3 regions of the Ferdinandcohnia sp. Marseille-Q9671 genome follow, and region 2 is predicted to be linked to each of the others. Evidence: riboswitches for the same ligand, from Rfam matches in the RefSeq annotation. Region 2 holds a riboswitch; each other region holds the start of a gene.
What was found. A riboswitch is a leader RNA that binds a small molecule or an ion and turns the genes downstream of it on or off. The one in region 2 is predicted to bind thiamine pyrophosphate.
Positions count from the first base shown of each region.

Region 1: linked by a shared signal. The riboswitch ahead of ACWNMY_RS21220 (3-oxoacyl-ACP reductase) and the one ahead of tenA (thiaminase II) in region 2 are both predicted to bind thiamine pyrophosphate.
Region 3: linked by a shared signal. The riboswitch ahead of ACWNMY_RS21765 (thiamine phosphate synthase) and the one ahead of tenA (thiaminase II) in region 2 are both predicted to bind thiamine pyrophosphate.

Region 1 covers NZ_CDRJTA010000004.1:1,216,813-1,223,133, reverse strand. The annotation lists gene ACWNMY_RS21235 (PstS family phosphate ABC transporter substrate-binding protein) at 41-1,186, shown strand; gene ACWNMY_RS21230 (DNA alkylation repair protein) at 1,212-1,874, shown strand; gene ACWNMY_RS21225 (hypothetical protein) at 2,020-2,412, opposite strand; TPP riboswitch at 2,553-2,659, shown strand; gene ACWNMY_RS21220 (3-oxoacyl-ACP reductase) at 2,756-3,517, shown strand; gene thiW (energy coupling factor transporter S component ThiW) at 3,540-4,043, shown strand; gene ACWNMY_RS21210 (Na+/H+ antiporter NhaC family protein) at 4,087-5,502, opposite strand; gene ACWNMY_RS21205 (DUF421 domain-containing protein) at 5,629-6,321, opposite strand, start outside.
Region 2 covers NZ_CDRJTA010000004.1:151,211-157,531, reverse strand. The annotation lists gene ACWNMY_RS16070 (thiazole biosynthesis adenylyltransferase ThiF) at 1-405, opposite strand, end outside; gene ACWNMY_RS16065 (energy-coupling factor transporter transmembrane component T family protein) at 552-1,328, opposite strand; gene ACWNMY_RS16060 (ABC transporter ATP-binding protein) at 1,344-2,816, opposite strand; gene ACWNMY_RS16055 (ECF transporter S component) at 2,830-3,414, opposite strand; gene tenA (thiaminase II) at 3,411-4,121, opposite strand; TPP riboswitch at 4,216-4,395, opposite strand; gene ACWNMY_RS16045 (YbjQ family protein) at 4,486-4,800, opposite strand; gene ACWNMY_RS16040 (hypothetical protein) at 4,781-4,987, opposite strand; gene ACWNMY_RS16035 (sigmaY antisigma factor component) at 4,987-5,190, opposite strand; gene ACWNMY_RS16030 (YxlC family protein) at 5,187-5,537, opposite strand; gene sigY (RNA polymerase sigma factor SigY) at 5,491-6,054, opposite strand; gene ACWNMY_RS16020 (SPFH domain-containing protein) at 6,225-6,321, opposite strand, start outside.
Region 3 covers NZ_CDRJTA010000004.1:1,326,153-1,332,473, reverse strand. The annotation lists gene gucD (alpha-ketoglutaric semialdehyde dehydrogenase GucD) at 1-12, shown strand, start outside; gene ACWNMY_RS21770 (mandelate racemase/muconate lactonizing enzyme family protein) at 46-1,221, shown strand; TPP riboswitch at 1,381-1,490, shown strand; gene ACWNMY_RS21765 (thiamine phosphate synthase) at 1,638-2,237, shown strand; gene thiO (glycine oxidase ThiO) at 2,221-3,339, shown strand; gene thiS (sulfur carrier protein ThiS) at 3,345-3,548, shown strand; gene ACWNMY_RS21750 (thiazole synthase) at 3,552-4,319, shown strand; gene ACWNMY_RS21745 (ATP-binding cassette domain-containing protein) at 4,545-5,462, shown strand; gene ACWNMY_RS21740 (ABC transporter permease) at 5,455-6,234, shown strand; gene ACWNMY_RS21735 (response regulator transcription factor) at 6,245-6,321, shown strand, end outside.

The DNA of each region.
Region 1 (6,321 bases), 1.1 Mb from region 2:
AGGAATTTTGATCTTTTCGATACCACTTTAGGAGGAACGTATGAGAGTAGCTGCAGGGATATTCATCGTTTTATCAGTCGGTTTTATTGGATTTATCGCAACGATTTTTTCGGCTCTATCAAGGAACGCTGAATTTTATGTACCTTTTACCATCATCAGTACGATTGGAGTCATCATCTTTCTTAATCTAGCAATCTTTGGACAAGTAAAGAAAAAGATTCCAAAGATTGTATCACTATTATTTTTTGCTCTATGCTTACTATCTATAATTACTTTTAACGGATACCAAGCCTATGTAAATAGTCTTGAAGTAGTAAGCACACAAGATGTTGATTTAACAGAGTACCAACCTTTTACTGAAAATACAAAAGCTGTTTCATTAGAAGAGCCTTCTACATTTAAAATAAAGGATAACCTGCCAACGATTGATGGTGCGACTGCTCTTTATCCAGTTTATTCAGCTTTTGTGCAAGCCGTCTATCCTGAAAAGGAATACCCACTATACGACAGCGAAGTGGTATCTAGTCAAACGAGCGAGGCTTTTGGGCGCTTGCTGAATGGGGATGTCGATCTTATATTTATGGCACACCCTTCAGATAATCAAATGAGGAGTGCTGAAGCACAAGGAATCGACCTACATTTAACACCAATCGGCAGAGAAGCTTTTGTTTTCTTTGTCCATTCAAAAAATCCCATAAGTAGCTTAACAGTTGGACAGATTCAAGGTATTTACTCTGGGCATATTACAAATTGGAATGAAGTTGGAGGAAAAGATGAAGAGATTCGTGCATTTCAACGTCCTGAAGGAAGCGGTAGTCAATCTGCTTTACTCCGTATTATGAATGGTCTCTCACTCATGGAACCTCCTTCTGAAGATATTGTATCTGCTATGGGTGGCATTATAACCGAAACAACGAATTATCAAAACAGAACAAATGCAATCGGATTTTCTTTCAGACATTTTTCGCAGAATATGGTTCAAAATGGTAAAATTAAAAATATAGCGGTTGAAGGTATTCTACCCACTAAGGAGAACATTCAAAACGAAACCTATCCATTTGTAGATCAATTCTATGCAATCACTGCTAAAACTGATAATCCACATATAGAGGCATTTCTTACCTGGATGACATCTGAACAAGGTCAGGAAATTGTTGAAAAGACTGGATATGTACCATTGAACTAGATTGTATGTAAAAGGATGTTAGATAATGAATGAGATAACGTATTTAACTGCATTATTTGAAGAGAATCGGTACATTGAAAATGCAGGACCCATGCAAAAATATATGAAAAACCATTTTCCGTTCCTAGGTATTAAAACACCAGTAAGACGGAAATTGATGCGTGACTTTTACGCCGAAACAGGGATTGTAAAACAGGAGTTTCAACAGGAACTTGTAGAGCAATTATGGAGGAAGGAAGAACGGGAATATCAGTATGCTGCGTTGGATTATTTAGTGAGGTCATTAAAGAAGCTTACTTCCTCGCATCTACCATTTATCGAAGAGCTTATCACAACTAAATCATGGTGGGACACTGTTGACGTTTTATCTCCACATATAGTCGGGAAGATTGGGAGGGAAACGCCTCAAGTCATTACCGAAACAATTAATGAGTGGGCATATAGTAATCATTTATGGCTAATACGTTCCTCGATTCTGTTTCAGCTAAAATACAAAGAAGAAACAAACGAAACCATTTTATATCACTACATAACTGCGAATGCTTCCAGTAAAGAGTTTTTCATCCAAAAAGCTATTGGCTGGGCATTACGGGAATACTCCAAAACAAGTCCTGACTCGGTACGAGCTTTTATTCAAGAAAATACGTTACCAAAGTTAAGTATCAGAGAAGGTAGCAAGTACATATAAGAAGGTTGAGTTATTATCCCCGACTGTTTGAGAGCGCTTGTCAGACAAGGCGCGAAGCCGATCGAAGACGCGAATAGAAGTTGCCTTCATGAGCGAGGTAAGCAGCGCCGTTTTGCGAGCGTTTGTCAACAGTCTAAAGACCAAATCAGTTTTGATTTGGTCTTTCATCATTCACTGTTAAAATAGTATACTTTCCTTGTTTAAAAAGATAGGTAATATCATAGGTCTCCCCATTCTTAAATACAGCGCAAAAATCTTCCACCTCTTTTTTATCTTCACTAAAAAATTGATAAACAGAGTACGGATCATTGACATTACAGCTGTATTTTCCATCGCTATTTTTGTCAGAAGACACGGACGTTTCTTGAACAATAATCGATGTGTCTTTTTCATAGGAAGGACGAAGCTTTCCAGATACCATTGTTCCGACAATAAGGAAAATTCCTATTACACTTAGCATAATAGCTTTTTTATGTTCCATTTTCACAAAAAACATAAAGATTCCGCAACCAAGTGCACCAATACCTACTGCAAACAAGGCCACCATTACATAAAAGAACTTATTTACACTCCTTTTATAGTACGAAAATTCGAACAGTTTCTTTAATAATACCATATTATGGGTACTAGCTCTTTACAATTAATTATGAAAGGTCTATGATTATAGAAAGAATATTCGCAAACTACTAGGGGTGCCCGGTTGGGCTGAGAGAAAAACGGACGTTTTTTAACCCTTTGGACCTGATCCGGGTAATACCGGCGGAGGAAAGTAGAGAGTAAGATGTCCATTTTTCTTGCTAACTAACTAAGCCAGGTCCATTTTATGTGGATCTGGCTTTTTTGCGGTTTCTTTTTATCTACTAAATTAGGAGGATACCATAATGAAGCTACATAATCAGATTGTATTGGTAACGGGCGGGGCTCGTGGATTAGGAAAGGAAATTGTAAAAGCTTTTGCAAATGAAGGTGCAAAGGTTGTAATTAACTACTATCAAAGTGAAGAGAATGCAATGTTATTGCAAGAAGAGATTGGGGAGCAAGCTTTAGCCATTCAAGGAGATATTCGAAATCGAAAGGATGTCCAACACATTTTCGTTCAAGCGAAGGAACACTTTGATCAGCCCATTACAACAGTTGTCAACAATGCGTTGATTGATTTTCGTTTTGACCCGATTGGCAGGAAAAATGCGGAAGCAATTTCGTGGGAGGATTATCACATACAGCTTGAAGGCGCAATTCGAGGAGCATTACATACTACACAAGCTGCACTTCCAGACATGAAGGAGAACCACTTTGGAAGAATTATTACAATAGGAACAAATCTTGTCCAAAATCCAGTTGTTGCCTATCACGATTACAATACAAGTAAAGCAGCCTTATTAGGGTTTACTCGTAGCATGGCAAAGGATTTAGGAGCTTTTGGCATTAACGTAAATATGATTTCAGGGGGATTACTACAAACAACCGATGCAAGCTCAGCGACTTCTGAAGAAGTATTTCAATTAATCAAGGATTCTACTCCACTTCAAAAGGTGACAACACCTGAAGATGTCGCAAATGCGGTGCTTTTCTTTGCATCACCTTGGAGTTCAGGGATAACTGGTCAAAATCTTGTCGTTGATGGTGGACTCGTAATGGATTAATACATAGAAAGGGGGACTTAGCTTGAATAAAACATTAAAATTGACACTCACTGCCATGTTTGTGGCTATCGGAACAATTACAAGTCACTTATTTTCGATTCCGATTGGATTTACCAAGGTTTTTCCGATGCAACATTTCATCAATGTATTATCAGCAGTTATACTTGGGCCAGCCTATGCTGTTCTGCAAGCATTCTCAGTAGCGCTTCTCCGTAACATGTTAGGTACAGGTTCCTTGTTTGCGTTCCCTGGGAGCATGATCGGAGCCTTTTTAGCAGCTTATTTGTACTCAAAAACAAAAAAGGCGTCAATGGCTATGACTGGTGAAATTGTCGGAACAGGGCTTCTAGGAGCAATGGCTTGTTATCCAATCGCGACTCTAATCTTAGGGCAAGATGCCGCATTATTTGGGTTCGTTCCATCTTTCATTTTTAGTTCACTAGTCGGATCAATATTTGGTTTTGTGATTGTAGGAATTGTGTTAAAGAACTCAGCTTTTAAAACGTTTCAAGAACGTAATTTGTAACATGCGAAATAGACTAAAGCCCAACGGTTTAGTCTATTTTTTATCAAATCATTACACCTGCGATAATATAAAAAACAATAGCTATGACTCCACCCACTGCAGAGAGTCTTAGTTTGTATTGAGCATAATCGACAAGATCCATATCTAAGATGGAGGCAGTGGTAATGGTCGTATCGCCCAACGGTGAGGTCAATGCCCCAAACGCACCGCTTGCAAAAACCGCACCCACGGTTAATGGAATGGAAGCTCCAGTAGATAAGGCTAGGGCAATTCCTAATGGCATAAATAGCCCCCAGGTTCCCCACGAAGAACCAATAAAATAACCAACTACTGAACCTATCAAGAAAATGGTAGCAGGTGTTAAGAATCCTGGTAAAAACGAGCCTAATGTTGAACTAATAAATTCTGAAAATCCAAGCTCTTCAGCAGATAATGTGAGTGCCCAAATCAGGATGAGCAGGCTAATCGCTTGCATCATTTGATTTCCACCATCATAGAAATGATACATGATTTCGTTTAATTTTTGCCTTCTGACTACATAAAACACAAATGTGAATATCAAGGTGATGAAAACTGCCAAAAGCATCACAAAGGTTGCATCCGCCATAGAAAATGCTTCAAAAACCGTCTGCGCGCCAAGTGATGTTCCATCCTCCCATAAGAGATAAAGTGACAATCCTAATAGCAAAAATACAGGCACTATTAAATTCCACGGCTGCGCTTTTACCATTGACAGCTCTTTCTTGATCCCCATTCGGTGAAACTCATGCTCTTCTTCCTCTAGATCAACCTGGTTATTCGATTGGTTCGCTGTTTTAGACGGCCAAAAGGTTTGAATTATACCAATCAGTAACATGACAATTGCATAAAAATTAAACAAGATACTCAATAAAAACACTTGATATGGTGACATACCTAAATCAAGTTCTCTAATGCCACCCTCAACAAGTGACACCATAAACCCAACAAAAGCTGTTGCAACTGGTAGCAGCACAATGACTGACTCCGTTGAAATATCTAATGTCATTCCAACCTTTTGTTTCGATAGATTCATTTTTTTAATTAATGTTTTTATAATAGGACCTATCATCATAATCCGAAACATCGGCATCATAAAGGTGAAAGGGAGGGTAAGCCAGATTAAACCAAGTAAGCCTCGCTCTGATTTTATCTTTGTTCCTATCCATTCCGTAAAACCTTTAATGCCTCCTGCAATATTCATCATTCCAACTAAACCGCCAAATACATAAAGGAAACTGACGATCTTAATATTGGTCGAATCTGATAAAGTTGTGACCACATACGTAACAGACTGTTGTGTGCCACTTAATATATCAGACGTAACAAGAATTGATCCAACAAGGAGCCCAATTACAAGACCCGGTAAAATATCCTTGAGCCAAATAGCAAATAGAATCACAATCAGAAAGGGTATCAAAGACAGCCATGTATGTTCCAATCCTAAATCCTCCACTTCAAAAAAAACTCTATCTAGGTAGTATGACCAATTTTAGGGGTGAGTATTTGAAAAGGAAGGATGGAGTGATTTTTTCAAGTGCGATTGGATGAACTACTAATCGTTTTTTTAATGATATAAAAAGATAGAGACGTGTTCATTTTCATCAATCGTCCCAAGTAGAATTTCATTAAGTGTGACATGGTTATAGGTGGTTGATATTTTTTGTAACAGCCATTCTTCACTTTTGCCCAGCTGTTGTAACTCGTTATAATCGATTTTCCTTTCTTTAACTACTGTTTTCGGATACTGAAACGTTTTAACAGGTTTCTCATGTGAAAACGGAGTGAGTGGTTGATATTCAGACTTTAAAAAGAATGATACTGTCCCACTTGGCTCCCAAAATGCAAGAGCTACCTTTTGAATATCTTCTACATTTTTTCGACGCAATTCAGAGAGTAAGACATCAATTGATATTCTGGATTTAAGAAGATTTTTATACAAAATTATACCGTTTTCAATGATGGGTATGGGAGCAGGAATGAATAATTTCCTTATCCTCACTGACCGTAAACTTAATAAAATCCCGATCAAATACATTACAAGAATAACAGTCATGGTAATCATTGACCCTTTTAATCCAAGTCCTTCATCTGATAACGGATGTGCGATAATATTCCCGATTAGTAAGACGATTACAAAATCAAGAAGACCCACCTGGGATATCGTTCGTTGTCCCATAATTCTAGCAATCACAACAAAAAACGCGAAGCCAACAATTGCTCTTAGCATCCACTCAATAGCATTTAAATCCTCCTGAGA
Region 2 (6,321 bases):
ATCATTCAAAAGCATTCTAGTCTCAAAATTGTCGGTTGCATCAATAATGAGATCTACATCTGTAACCATGTTTTCAATATCTTGAACCGAAACATCCATAATGACCGCTTGAATATCAACCTCAGAATTAAGTTCCTCTAAACGATTTTTCGCAGCAATCGCCTTTGGCAAACGATTCATTGCATCTGCTTCACTATATAATTGCTGCCTTTGTAAATTCGTCCATTCGACATAGTCACGATCTACAATTGTTATTTTTCCTATTCCTGCACGAACAAGTCCCTCGGCACTTCCTGTACCTAACGCCCCCGCACCTACAATAAGAACATGCTTATTTCGTATTTTCTGTTGCCCCTTAGCTCCAATTGGGGTAAAGAGTTCTTGACGAGAATAGCGTTCACTCAATTAATAATCATTCCTTCCATATGCGACATTTGGTCAAACTTCCAATAAATGATCCCTTCTGTCATATAATCCTAAAAATATAGTATCACACCATGGTACCATCATTGAAGTACCGTTATTTCGAGTTAAGAGCTTTGAACAATTTTCTAAACATATGGAAAAAATAAGGAAGTAAGATACCCTATACCAAGTAATAGTACAAAATATAGGATAAAATGAATATCGTGTTTAGAAAATGTAAATTCGTAGTAAAATGTTCGTTTGCTATGATTTGAAAAGCGCTTCGCCTCCATCGCAATTGCAATCCGATGAGCTCGTCTGATACTCTGGGAAAGCAAGGGAATTGAATAAGCTTTCAACTTTAAAAAAAGAGATCTACTACCATTTTGATGTTCAACCCCTCGAACTCTCAACGCATTTTGTATGGTTTGGAATTCCTCAATCATAATAGGAATTAACCGTAATCCCGCCATAAAGCTATACGCATATTTTGGAGGCAACTTTATTTGTTGCATAAGAGAATAAAAGAGAAAAACTGGGCGAGTAGTTAAAGCAAACGTCAAGCCTAGCCCCGCAAAGATTATCGCTCGAAATCCAACTAATAAACCTCTATAGAAACTTTCCTCTGTAATTCGAATAAGTCCCCACTCATACCAGATTATGTCACCACTGCCAAAGAGGATCATTGAGGTCGATGTTGAAAGAAATATAAATACAAATGGTAGAGAGAGCAAGGTTATCCTTATAAAAGGATGACCAGTGAAACAAAAAAATAATAGAAATACTACAATAGATACATTGATAGTAAAAGTAAGATCATCTGTGAATAATATAGCTATACATAGGCTAAGTAAAACTAGTAGTTTTACGCTGGGATTAATCCGATAAAGCCACGTTTCCTTACTTGGAAGTTCAAATTGCATGACAGTTTTCCTCCATTAGTTCGTTACAAGGTAACTCATCTCTCCACCTATTTTTCTTCTAGTCGCCTCATCATGGGTTAACTTCCCATTTTCAATGGTCCAAACTCTAGTTGCAAAATACTGCTCAATTTTTTGATCATGGCTTACCATAATAATTGACGCATTATTTTGTCTATACTTTTCTATTAAGGTAAGAAGCGCAAATGTATTCTTAGAATCAAGCCCAAATGTAGGCTCATCCAGTAAAATGATATGTTGGCCCCTTATTAATGAGGCAGCAACACTTAATCTTCTTTTTTGCCCCATCGACAGCTGATAAGGGTGCTTTTCTCTATGCTTTGTAAGATGAAAATTTTCTAGTAGCTCCTCTACCTTTTCAGTTACTTCTCTATGGTTTATCTTATCTATTCGAAGCGTGTACGCTATTTCTTCATAGACCGAGTTAGATACAAATTGAAGTTCTGGATTTTGGAAAACAAAAGTCATTATTTTATTGAGCATTTTTCCATTTTTGATAGATTTCCCTTGTAATTCATAGTGACCGGTTGTTTTAATAAACTGCATAAGGGAATGTAATAACGTACTTTTTCCAGCACCATTTTCACCTTTTACAACAATCCATTCTCCTGGTTCTATGGTAGCATCATCAACATAAATTTTCTCTTGTTTCTCCCTATATCCCTTAAAGTGTTTAATGCTTAATTCTGGAAGATTGCTTTCCTTTTTTGGTTCATACTCTTTCCACCACTCATTATTAGTAACAAACTCTTCCCAAACACCCGGATACCATATCCCTTGCTCTCGCATTGTATTCTTATAATCGGATAAAACTTCTTCCTTATATCCATTAACAATTATTTCTCCTGCCTCATTAAATAGAATGATCTGGTCAATTAACTCGAGAACATGTTCAAGCTTATGCTCCACGATAATCAACGTTTTATTATATCCTACCTCTTTCATTACTTCCCAAATTGCCTTTGTCCCCTCTGGATCCAACATTGCAGTTGGCTCATCCAAAAAAAGAACATCAGGGTCTAATGCTAGTACCGAGGCAATGGCTAACCGCTGTTTCATACCACCAGATAACGCTTGGATTTTTGTGTGAACATTCTCAAAGTCTAGACCAACTTGATGTAACAGCTTCTGTATACGCTCATCCATCTGTTCCCGAGGAATTTGGAGATTCTCAAGAACAAAAGCAAGTTCCTCATCTACATAAGGCATACAGAACTGAGAATCTGGATCCTGAAAAACATAGCCCCAGGTAGGGGGAACTTGTAATCCATCCGCTTTCATCGGTACTTCTTGAGAGTTTGGAATAATCCCACTCAACACTTGAAGGAGTGTAGACTTTCCACATCCCGAAGGTCCAAGAAGTAAAACCTTCTCCCCCTCCCTGATAAAACAGGATAGGTCCTTAAACAATAATGACTCATCTCCTGGAAATTTTAATCGAAGGTTCTCGACATAAGTAATAGGTTTCATTCTCTACACCCTTTTATTGTTGATCAAGTGCATCATACTCGCTACTAGCTACTGGGCGCACAAGGTTTGTCACTCCCGTCATTTCTAAGACCTTTACAAGGTAGTATGCGAAGATACCTGCAAACAAAATAGAACCTAAAAATCTAGCTACCAGGAATAATGTTAGATTCCATGCAGCTAAATCCCCAATTTCACCATAAGCAAAATCCATAATGATTGACCCTAAACAGGAGGATAAAGCTGCTAGTACTACCACAGCAATATTAAATCTCTTGTAACGAAAAGCCATAAATACCATTTCAGCAAACAATCCCTGAACAACACCATAGATAAGAACTGTTAGGCCCCAAGGTGACCCTAAAATAAACTCTCCTGAAGCAGCAGCAATCTCAGCCAAAAGTGCAACTCCTGGTTTACGAATGACTAAATACGCAACTGTCGCTGCAATAAACCACATCCCATACAAAAATTGATCAGCATGTAGCCCTAGTGGTTTTACAAGGTAGTACAAGGAACCCCATAGGATATAAATAACTCCAAAAGCGATCGCAATTACAATGGTTACCAGAATATCGGATAGTTTTAGCCCTTGTCTCATAAGTGTTTCTCCAACCCTTGAACACTTGAAATATGTAATTTCGTTTCTACTGGCCAACATTCTAAACGGTAAGCCATTTCCCAGAAAGAATATTCGTATTGACTACTAATCAGAAAATGTTCTTTCATTCTTTCACGGTCTTCCTCCGTTACTTTTTCAGCTATCTCATTTAATCTATGAATTTGTTCTTCTACAAGGTCTTTAAACCAATCGCCCCCATATGCAGCAATCCATTCTTGATAGATAGGTTCGTCTGGTTTGCACTCTTGTAGTCTCTCGCCAATTTCATAATATAGCCAATAACAAGGTAAAATGGCTGCGATAACATCTCCTAAATGCCCATTGTATGCTGCTCTGTACATATGTGACGTGTAAGCATACGCTGTAGGTGCAGGCTTAAAGTTTCGCTTCTCTTCCTCAGTGATACCTAGTCTCTCTGAAAAGCTTCTATGAAGAGCAAGTTCTGCCTCATAGGTTCCTTGTGCATGAATCGCAAGTCGATTCGTCGTATGTAAATCCCCTGCTTTTGCTGCACCTATTGCTTGAACTTTTGCAAAATGAGTTAGATAATAAGCATCCTGCATGACATAATAGCGAAACGATTCAATTGATAATGAGCCATCTCCAATTCCCTTTACAAACGGATGTTCAAAGCTTGCCTCCCAAATTGGATTTGCCTCTTTGCGAATTCTTTCTGAAAATAACATTACCTTACCTCCCGTTTTTTTTTGACAAAGAAAAACCACCTTCTCGCCCGCAGCGTAAAGAAGGTGGTTTTGGGAAATTATCATACTAAAAAAAGAGACCCATTATCCACTTCCCTACGCTGGTGTCAACCAGATCAGGTTCTAAGAGTCTCAAGGTCATGACTAATCAATCCTCGATCTCAGCCTTTGGATAAATGTCATTTTAACTATGTTCATTAAGATAAGAACAGTTGCAGACATTTACCTTTTTTTAAAGGCACCCCTAGCGGAAAAAACATACTTATTGAATTTTCTTAATTGTAATCATAACATGATAGTTTACATTTTCAAGCTTTTTATTTAAATCTACATTTTAAAAAGGTGGTTATTCTACATACACAGCCGTACCATACGCAATAATTTCTGACGCATTTTGCATGACCGCTGAGGTTTGTAGTCGCATCCCAATAACTGCATTTGCACCTTTTGCCTTAGCATCCTCAACCATACGGCCAATAGCCTTTTGACGAGCTTCCTCTAGCATTTCAGTGTAATCTGAAATCTCTCCCCCAACAATCGTTTTCAGTCCTGCCATAATGTCTCTACCTATATGCTTGGACTGAACCGTACCTCCTCTTACAAATCCTTTTAGTTCTTTCACTTCTTTTCCAGGTACAAAATCAGTAGTCACGATAATCATTTTGGTCATCCTCCTCTTTTTCTCGTTTTCTGTCCCAAACTAATAATGCAAATAATAGAACAATGGCAACCATGTAAAAAGAATAAAACGTAATAGCCCGCTTAATATCAATGAACAAATACACTAGTCCAATAATTTGTCCTACTACAGCTATGGTCAATACAATATATTTCGCTATGCTCCTCATTAATTCCTACCTGCTTTACGTCGATAAATTTTTCTTGCGAAAATCAGATAAAAAACAATTGGCATTGGTGTTTGAATTAAGCCCCAAATCCCCCAAAACCAGTAGTTATGCCCGCGCCTTCTTGCATCTAAAAACAACCAAAAGCTCTGAATAAGTAAAATTAAAACAATGACAATCCAGAATTTGATATCATACTCTTTCATGTTCGTACCACCTGGTTTCGGTAGCGAATGTAACTATAGATAGGCAGGCTTATTGTTGCGATTCCCTGGATAATCACAAATACAACAGGAATCTGGAAAAACGATGTAATAAGAACCGTTATCATAAATAGTGCGATTAAAATAAAGATTGTCAAATCCCGTCTAAACTTTTTCCTCTGTCTTTGCTGTTCAACCACAACCATTTGTTCAAAATCTCGCAAATCAGGAGTGAAAACCGAATAATTGTTATCAATTTTAGTGAAAGCCTCATTTATTTCTTTAATGGTATCTGTATCTTCTTCATGTAGTTGTTTGTCTTTTAGTAGAATGAGCTTGTTTTTCTTCATTTGGTCTCAACTCCTTTCTTACTGTTTGTATCCCATTATAAATTCTAGATTTAACAGTACCAAGAGCAATTTGTAACATATCTGCTATTTCTTCATACGAGTATCCGTAATAATGCTTCAATACGATTGGAATTCGAATTTCATCCGAAAGCCTTCCAAGCGCTGCAAGAACATCATTCCAGTCCTCCGATTGGTTTTCAAACTGCCACTTCATTTTACGTAATGCCTGCTCCTGGTCCTGGTAATTTTTTTCCCGTTTCTTTTTACGAAGTTGGTCAATATATAGATTGGTAGCTATCGTAATGAGCCAAGAGGAGAATTTCGCTTTGCCATTATACATTTTGATTTTTTCCATACTTTTCATCATCGCCTCTTGTGCAAGATCTTCTGCTATATCAGGCTTCATCGTAACCTTTATTAAATATTTTACTAAAAAAGGATAATGCTCCTTAAAAAGCATGGCAAATGCTAGCGAGTCACCACGCTTAGCACTGCGAATCAGTTCCTTTTCATCCATGGAATGAATTCTCCCCCAAGAAAATTTGGTTATCTCTTTGGTGTTTCGATAATAATACGATTGAGCTAGGTAAAAAGTTCAATTTATTTTTATTTTATGTGTCAGTTATGTATATTTTACCCGATTAATTGAAAAAGAAGCCCCTAGAGGCTCCTATTTCAACTTTGTAATTATTCGTTACTTTTAGAATCGGATTTTTTAGATTGCACTAATTCTTCAGTTAGTTGATCAATACTATTTTTGACATTGCCTTTTCCAGATAGATTT
Region 3 (6,321 bases), 1.2 Mb from region 2:
ACACCAGTTTAATACATAAAATTACTCAGAATAGGATGATGATAGATGAAAATTACAGATCTTACGTTAACCGTAGTTGGCGTTCCGCGTCATACAGGATTTGTCAATAAGCATGTAATCATAAAAATCTTCTCAGATGAAGGAATTGTGGGAATTGGGGAGATGTCGGATTTCTCCCATTTACCACGCTACGCACCAGATGTGGAGGATTTAACGAATGTGTTGAAATCAATCCTCGTTGGAGAAAATCCATTTGATATTATGAAGCTTAACAAAGAGTTACAAGGGAACTTCCCAGAGGCAATGTATTATTATGAAAAGGGAAGCTTTATTCGTAATGGGGTAGATGTGGCGCTGTATGATCTATGTGCAAAATATCTTGGGATTTCCGTTGCTGATATGCTAGGTGGTAGAATTAGAGAGAAATTTAAGGTGTGCTACCCGATTTTCCGCATGAGATTCATGGAGGAAGTAGAGGAGAATCTAAAAGTCGTTCGAAAGCGCCTTCAGCAAGGTTTTGATGTGTTCCGCCTATATGTAGGGAAAAATCTTGATGCAGACGAAGCATTCTTAGCTGCTGTACAAAGTGAATTTGGGGACAGAGTGAAAGTAAAGTCACTCGATTTCAGTCATCTACTAGATTGGAAGACAGCGTTAAAGGCTGTGAAACGATTAAGTAAGTATGATCTTGGTCTAGAAATGATTGAAAGTCCAGCACAAGCAAACGACCATGAAGGCTTCCACCACATTCGCATGAGAACGGATTATCCTATAAGTGAACATGTGTGGAGTACAAGACAGCAATACGAAATGATCAAACATGATTCTGTTGATATATTTAACATTTCACCTGTATTTATTGGTGGGTTAACGGCAGCAAAACGTGCCGCAGCAGTTGCAGATGTTGCTGGAAAAAGCGTCATTCTTGGGACTACTCAGGAATTATCAATCGGAACAGCATCAATGGCACATTTGGGAGCAAATCTCGTAAATATGAATTATACATCAGATCCAACAGGTCCAGAGCTGTACATCGGTGATGTTGTGAAAAATAGAATTACCTATCAAGATGGGTATCTACATGTACCAAATCGAAACGTGCCTGGTCTAGGAATTGAGTTGGATGAGGAATTAATCGAAACATACCGAGTGAAGGATTTAAGCTGGGGCGAGGTTTCGGTACATCAATTACAAGACCGCACAGCGCAGACAGCAAAATAAAACTTCCTAATTAGTAAATAACAGAGAGACGATCTTGTCACTCTGTTATTTTTGTGTATTATATGATAATAGTAAAAATAATTATATGAAATTACTTGAAACATTCCAATTATTGTATTAGAATGACAATTGAACTCAGAATAGTCAATCAACTAAATAGTTATGTACTAGGGGATCCCTTGATAAGGGCTGAGAATAAAGTAGTTACTTTTAAACCCTCAAAACCTGAACAGGTTAGAACCTGCGTAGGAAAGTAGCGATTGTTTGTACTTGTTTGCATGTAAACAATTAGTAAACCAAACCACTTTTCTATGTAGAAGAGTGGTTTTTTTATGGAGAAAAATACGAAATCTGTTTGAAACTAGGAGATTGGTAGATAGCAATTGCCTTTTTAAGGAGCGAGTAATGTGAAGCTAATGGCAGTGACAGATGATACACGATCTGTACGTAATCTTGCATCCATGATTATTGAAATAAAGAATACCATCGACAGAGTTCAAATACGTGAAAAGACAAAAACAGCTCAAGAAATGATTACCTTACTACAGTATTTGGAAGAGGGTGGTGTGGAAAAAGAGAAAATTATCCTAAATGACCGATTGGATATTGCTTTGTTAATGAGTATCCCTACTATCCATCTACCAGAGAACGGTCTTCCTGTAAAAATGGTAAAACAACGTTTTTCTCATATAAAAGTAGGACGCTCTGTTCATTCTGTTGAGGGAGCTAAGAAGGCGGAAAGGGATGGAGCCGATTATGTTTTATATGGCCATTGTTTTGAGACTTCTAGTAAGAAAGGAAAGACTCCAAATGGTACACAGCCCGTTCTTGAAATGAAAGAGAAGCTACGCATCCCTGTTTATGCAATTGGGGGTATCAACTTAAAAAACATATATAAGGTACGAGAAGCGAAAGCAGATGGCATTGCTGTCATGTCGGGGATTTTTTCCGCACAAAAACCATCCTATTCAACTAAACAGTATTATGAGGCGATAAATCATGAATCAATCATATGATGTAGTCATAATTGGTGGTGGAATTATAGGTTGCTCCATTGCTTATTATCTAGCAAAAGAAAACATGAAGGTAGCAATATTTGAAAGCAATCAAATTGGTTCCAAATCGACAAGTGCAGCCGGTGGTATGCTTGGGGCTCACTCTGAATGTGATGGAGATGTTGATGTATTTTTCCCATTTGCTAGGAGCAGTCAATATGCATACTCGGAATTGAAAGATGAACTGTATCACCTAAGTGGTATTGATATCGGATACAAAAAAGGTGGTATTTTAAAGCTTGTCTACAATGAATCTGATAGAAATGGACTTCAGACTATCCTGTCACAACCTACTGTAAAATGGCTCGATAAAGAGGAAGTTTGGGAGATGGAACCTTCTGTTTCTTCCAATCTAGCAGGAGCAGCTTATATTGAAGAAGATGTCAATGTGATGCCGAGCTCTGTTTGTCAGGCATTTGCCAAAAGTGCTCAGATACGAGGGGCTTCTCTTTTCGAATATACACCCGTATTCGAAATTCAGAAAAAAGGGAATGGCTTCTTGATTCACACTGCAACTAGTAGAGTTGAAGCCAAGCAAGTAGTGGTTGCCAGTGGGGTTTGGAGCACGCCATTTTTTAAGCAACTTGGGTTAGACCATCAAGTAAATCCTGTAAAAGGAGAATGCATCTCTGTACTAGATGAGAAAGCAACATTAAAACATACAATCTTTCATGATGGCTACTATATTGTACCAAGAACTAACGGAAAACTGGTGATTGGAGCTACCATGAAAGAAAATGATTGGAATGAAAGAGTTAGTCTGGATGGAATCGACACCCTTATTGCAAAGGCAAAAATGATGCTTCCAACTATTGCAGATATGAAAATTGATTCATTCTGGGCAGGATTACGTCCGCAAACATTTGATCAAAAACCATACATAGGACACCATCCGGAAGATGAAGGAATTTTATTTGCTACAGGGCATTTCCGTAATGGGATCCTACTCGCTCCTGCAACAGGACAAATGATACGAGATTTGATACTCAAAAGAAAAATAAAAAACGAATGGGTGGAGGCCTTTAAAATCGACCGCCAGAAACCACTAACAGTAAGCAGGTGAAAAAAATGTCAATTATTCTAAATGGAAACCGCGTTGACCTTCAAGAGGGAGTCACGACGGTTGAACAATTACTTTCACATTATCAGGTAGAAAACCGTATTGTCATCGTTGAGGTCAACAAGGAAATTGTCATGAAAGAAGACTATCAAACAATAAGTCTCTCACATGGGGATGTTGTTGAAATCATTCATTTTGTAGGAGGAGGATGAAGTATGTTACAAATTGCAAATCGTACGTTTCAATCTAGACTTTTATTAGGAACTGGTAAATATCCTTCGTTTGAAATTCAGAAAAAAGCGGTGGAAGTATCGGAATCAGAGATTTTAACATTTGCGGTTAGAAGAATGAATATTTTTTCTGAAGAACAACCAAATTTTTTAGAACAACTGGACTTGACTTCATATACGCTTCTTCCTAATACAGCAGGTGCGAAAACAGCGGAGGAGGCTGTTCGGATTGCGAGATTGGCAAAAGCTTCTGGACTATGTGACATGATTAAGGTTGAAGTCATTGGTGATGATCGCACACTTTTACCAGACCCTATTGAAACATTAAAAGCTTCAGAACTATTATTGGAAGAAGGATTTATTGTTTTACCTTATACGTCCGATGACGTTGTGTTAGCTAGACGTCTTGAAGAACTTGGAGTACATGCTGTTATGCCAGCTGCATCACCAATTGGTTCTGGCAAGGGACTTATCAATCCACTTAACTTAAAGTTTATCATTGAGCAGTCGTCCATTCCGGTAATCATTGATGCGGGTATTGGTTCTCCTAAAGATGCTGCATTCGCGATGGAGCTAGGTGCAGATGGAGTGTTACTAAATACAGCGGTATCAGGTGCAAAAGATCCTGTTAAAATGGCAGAGGCAATGAAGTTGGCAATAAAAGCAGGGAGACTAGGATTTGAAGCGGGGAGAATTGAAGAAAAAGACTATGCAGTCGCGAGCAGTCCCACAACTGGGCTGGTGACTTCTTGACGGGTTTGCGTTTGCAGTAAGGCACTCCTAAATGAACGCTACACATAAAGACAAGTGTACGATTGATTGGACATCTCAAGGGAGGTGTCTTTTTTTGTACATACTATTTATACAATACATACATAGAAGGAAATAATTCTTTACACTTTCTTTATACTTTTCTAGTCAATTTATTTATCACTACCATTTATTCTAAGTATAGTAACAAGCGAAGGGATGATATTGATGTCGGAAACAATTCTTAAAGCAACAAACATATCAAAAATCTACGGAAAACATAAAGCCCTTAATAAAGTTTCAATTGAAATAAAACGTGGAATGATTTACGGATTAATCGGAGAGAATGGCGCAGGAAAATCTACTTTCATGCGGACGGTCATGGGATTAATCACAATCGATGAAGGGGATATTGAACTGTTCGGAAAAACTGGGACGAAAGGATTGCAGCATGCACGAAGAAAAATGGGACAATCCATCGAAACACCAGCACTTTATCCAGAATTAAATGCAAGAGAGAATTTGCGTGTACAGGCAGCAAACGGAGGCGTGGGTGAACGCGAGATTGATGATTTGCTACGCTTGATGAATCTTGGCAATACGGGAAAGAAGAAGGTCAAGAACTTTTCATTAGGGATGCGTCAACGATTAGCTATCGCCATCACACTTATCACAAATCCTGAGTTCTTAATACTTGATGAGCCGACGAACGGACTTGATCCATCAGGTATTGTTGAAATGCGTGAAATTATTCAGCGATTAGTGACAGAACGGGGAATCACTGTTTTACTTTCAAGTCATTTGCTTGACGAGCTATCACAACTTGCCACACATTACGGAATTTTACATGATGGAAAACTAATAAGTGAACTATCTCGAGAGCAGCTCGCACGAGAAACTCGCCAGTATATTGAATTAGAAACGACAGAAGTTCAAAAAGCAGTCATTGTACTTGATAACATTGGAATAAAGGATTATGAAGTAATCAATGGGACTGAAATTAATATATATGAACGCTTAGATGAAGTTGCCTCAATCAATCGTTCGTTAGTCTTGGAAAACGTGAATGTTTTACGAATTGGGACAACACGACAAAAACTAGAAGATTATTTTTTGCAATTAACAGGGGGAACAACACATGCTTAATCTTTTAACAGCTGAACGAATTAAATTGTTTCGAAGTAAAAAACTATGGATCGTACTAGGCATATTAATTTTCCTTCCTATCTATCAAGTCATCAATAGTAAAGTATCTGTGAATTACGGTGCAGATTTAGTACAAGCAAAGGATACAGTTATCAATGGAGCAACAGGTATCCTAATGATTGAGAAAAATGGATTAACCATTTTATTGGTCATCATGGCTTTTGTCAGTTTCTTTATTGGAGAAGAATTTCAAAATGGTACGATTCGTAATGCGTTGTCATTAGGGCGTAGTCGAACGCATTATTATTTATCAAAACTTGTAATTGCTGCATTACTAACTCTTATTGGTACAGCCGTACTAACAGCATTAGGTATAATGGGATATACAATTGTGTTTGGATTTGGTGAAGTTGCTGCCATTAGCAATTATGGTCAATATGCGTTAAAAGTGTTTGGTACGCTATATTTATTAATTTTGTCAAATGTATCTATTTTTGTGATGATTAGTTTCCTGACAAAAACGAGTGGGGTTTCATTGATTTGGAGTTTTTTATACACAATTGGTACCGGATTTGGTGCGGGAATCTTCCAGCAAACTGAACATTTTACGTTCATCACGAATTGGTTTACAGAAACTTTCTTGTTCTATTACGATTTTGCACAACCAGCACATATCGCGATGTTTCCTGAGTTGATATTGGTAAGTATCATCACAATCGTGGTATCATCGACAATAGGAATTCTTCTATTTAATAGAACGGACATAAAGTAGGTCGATTGAGATGGCAGTGGTTTTACTCATAGAAGACGATAATGCAATACATTCACTTATTAAAGAAACGTTGGAGCTTAATGGGTA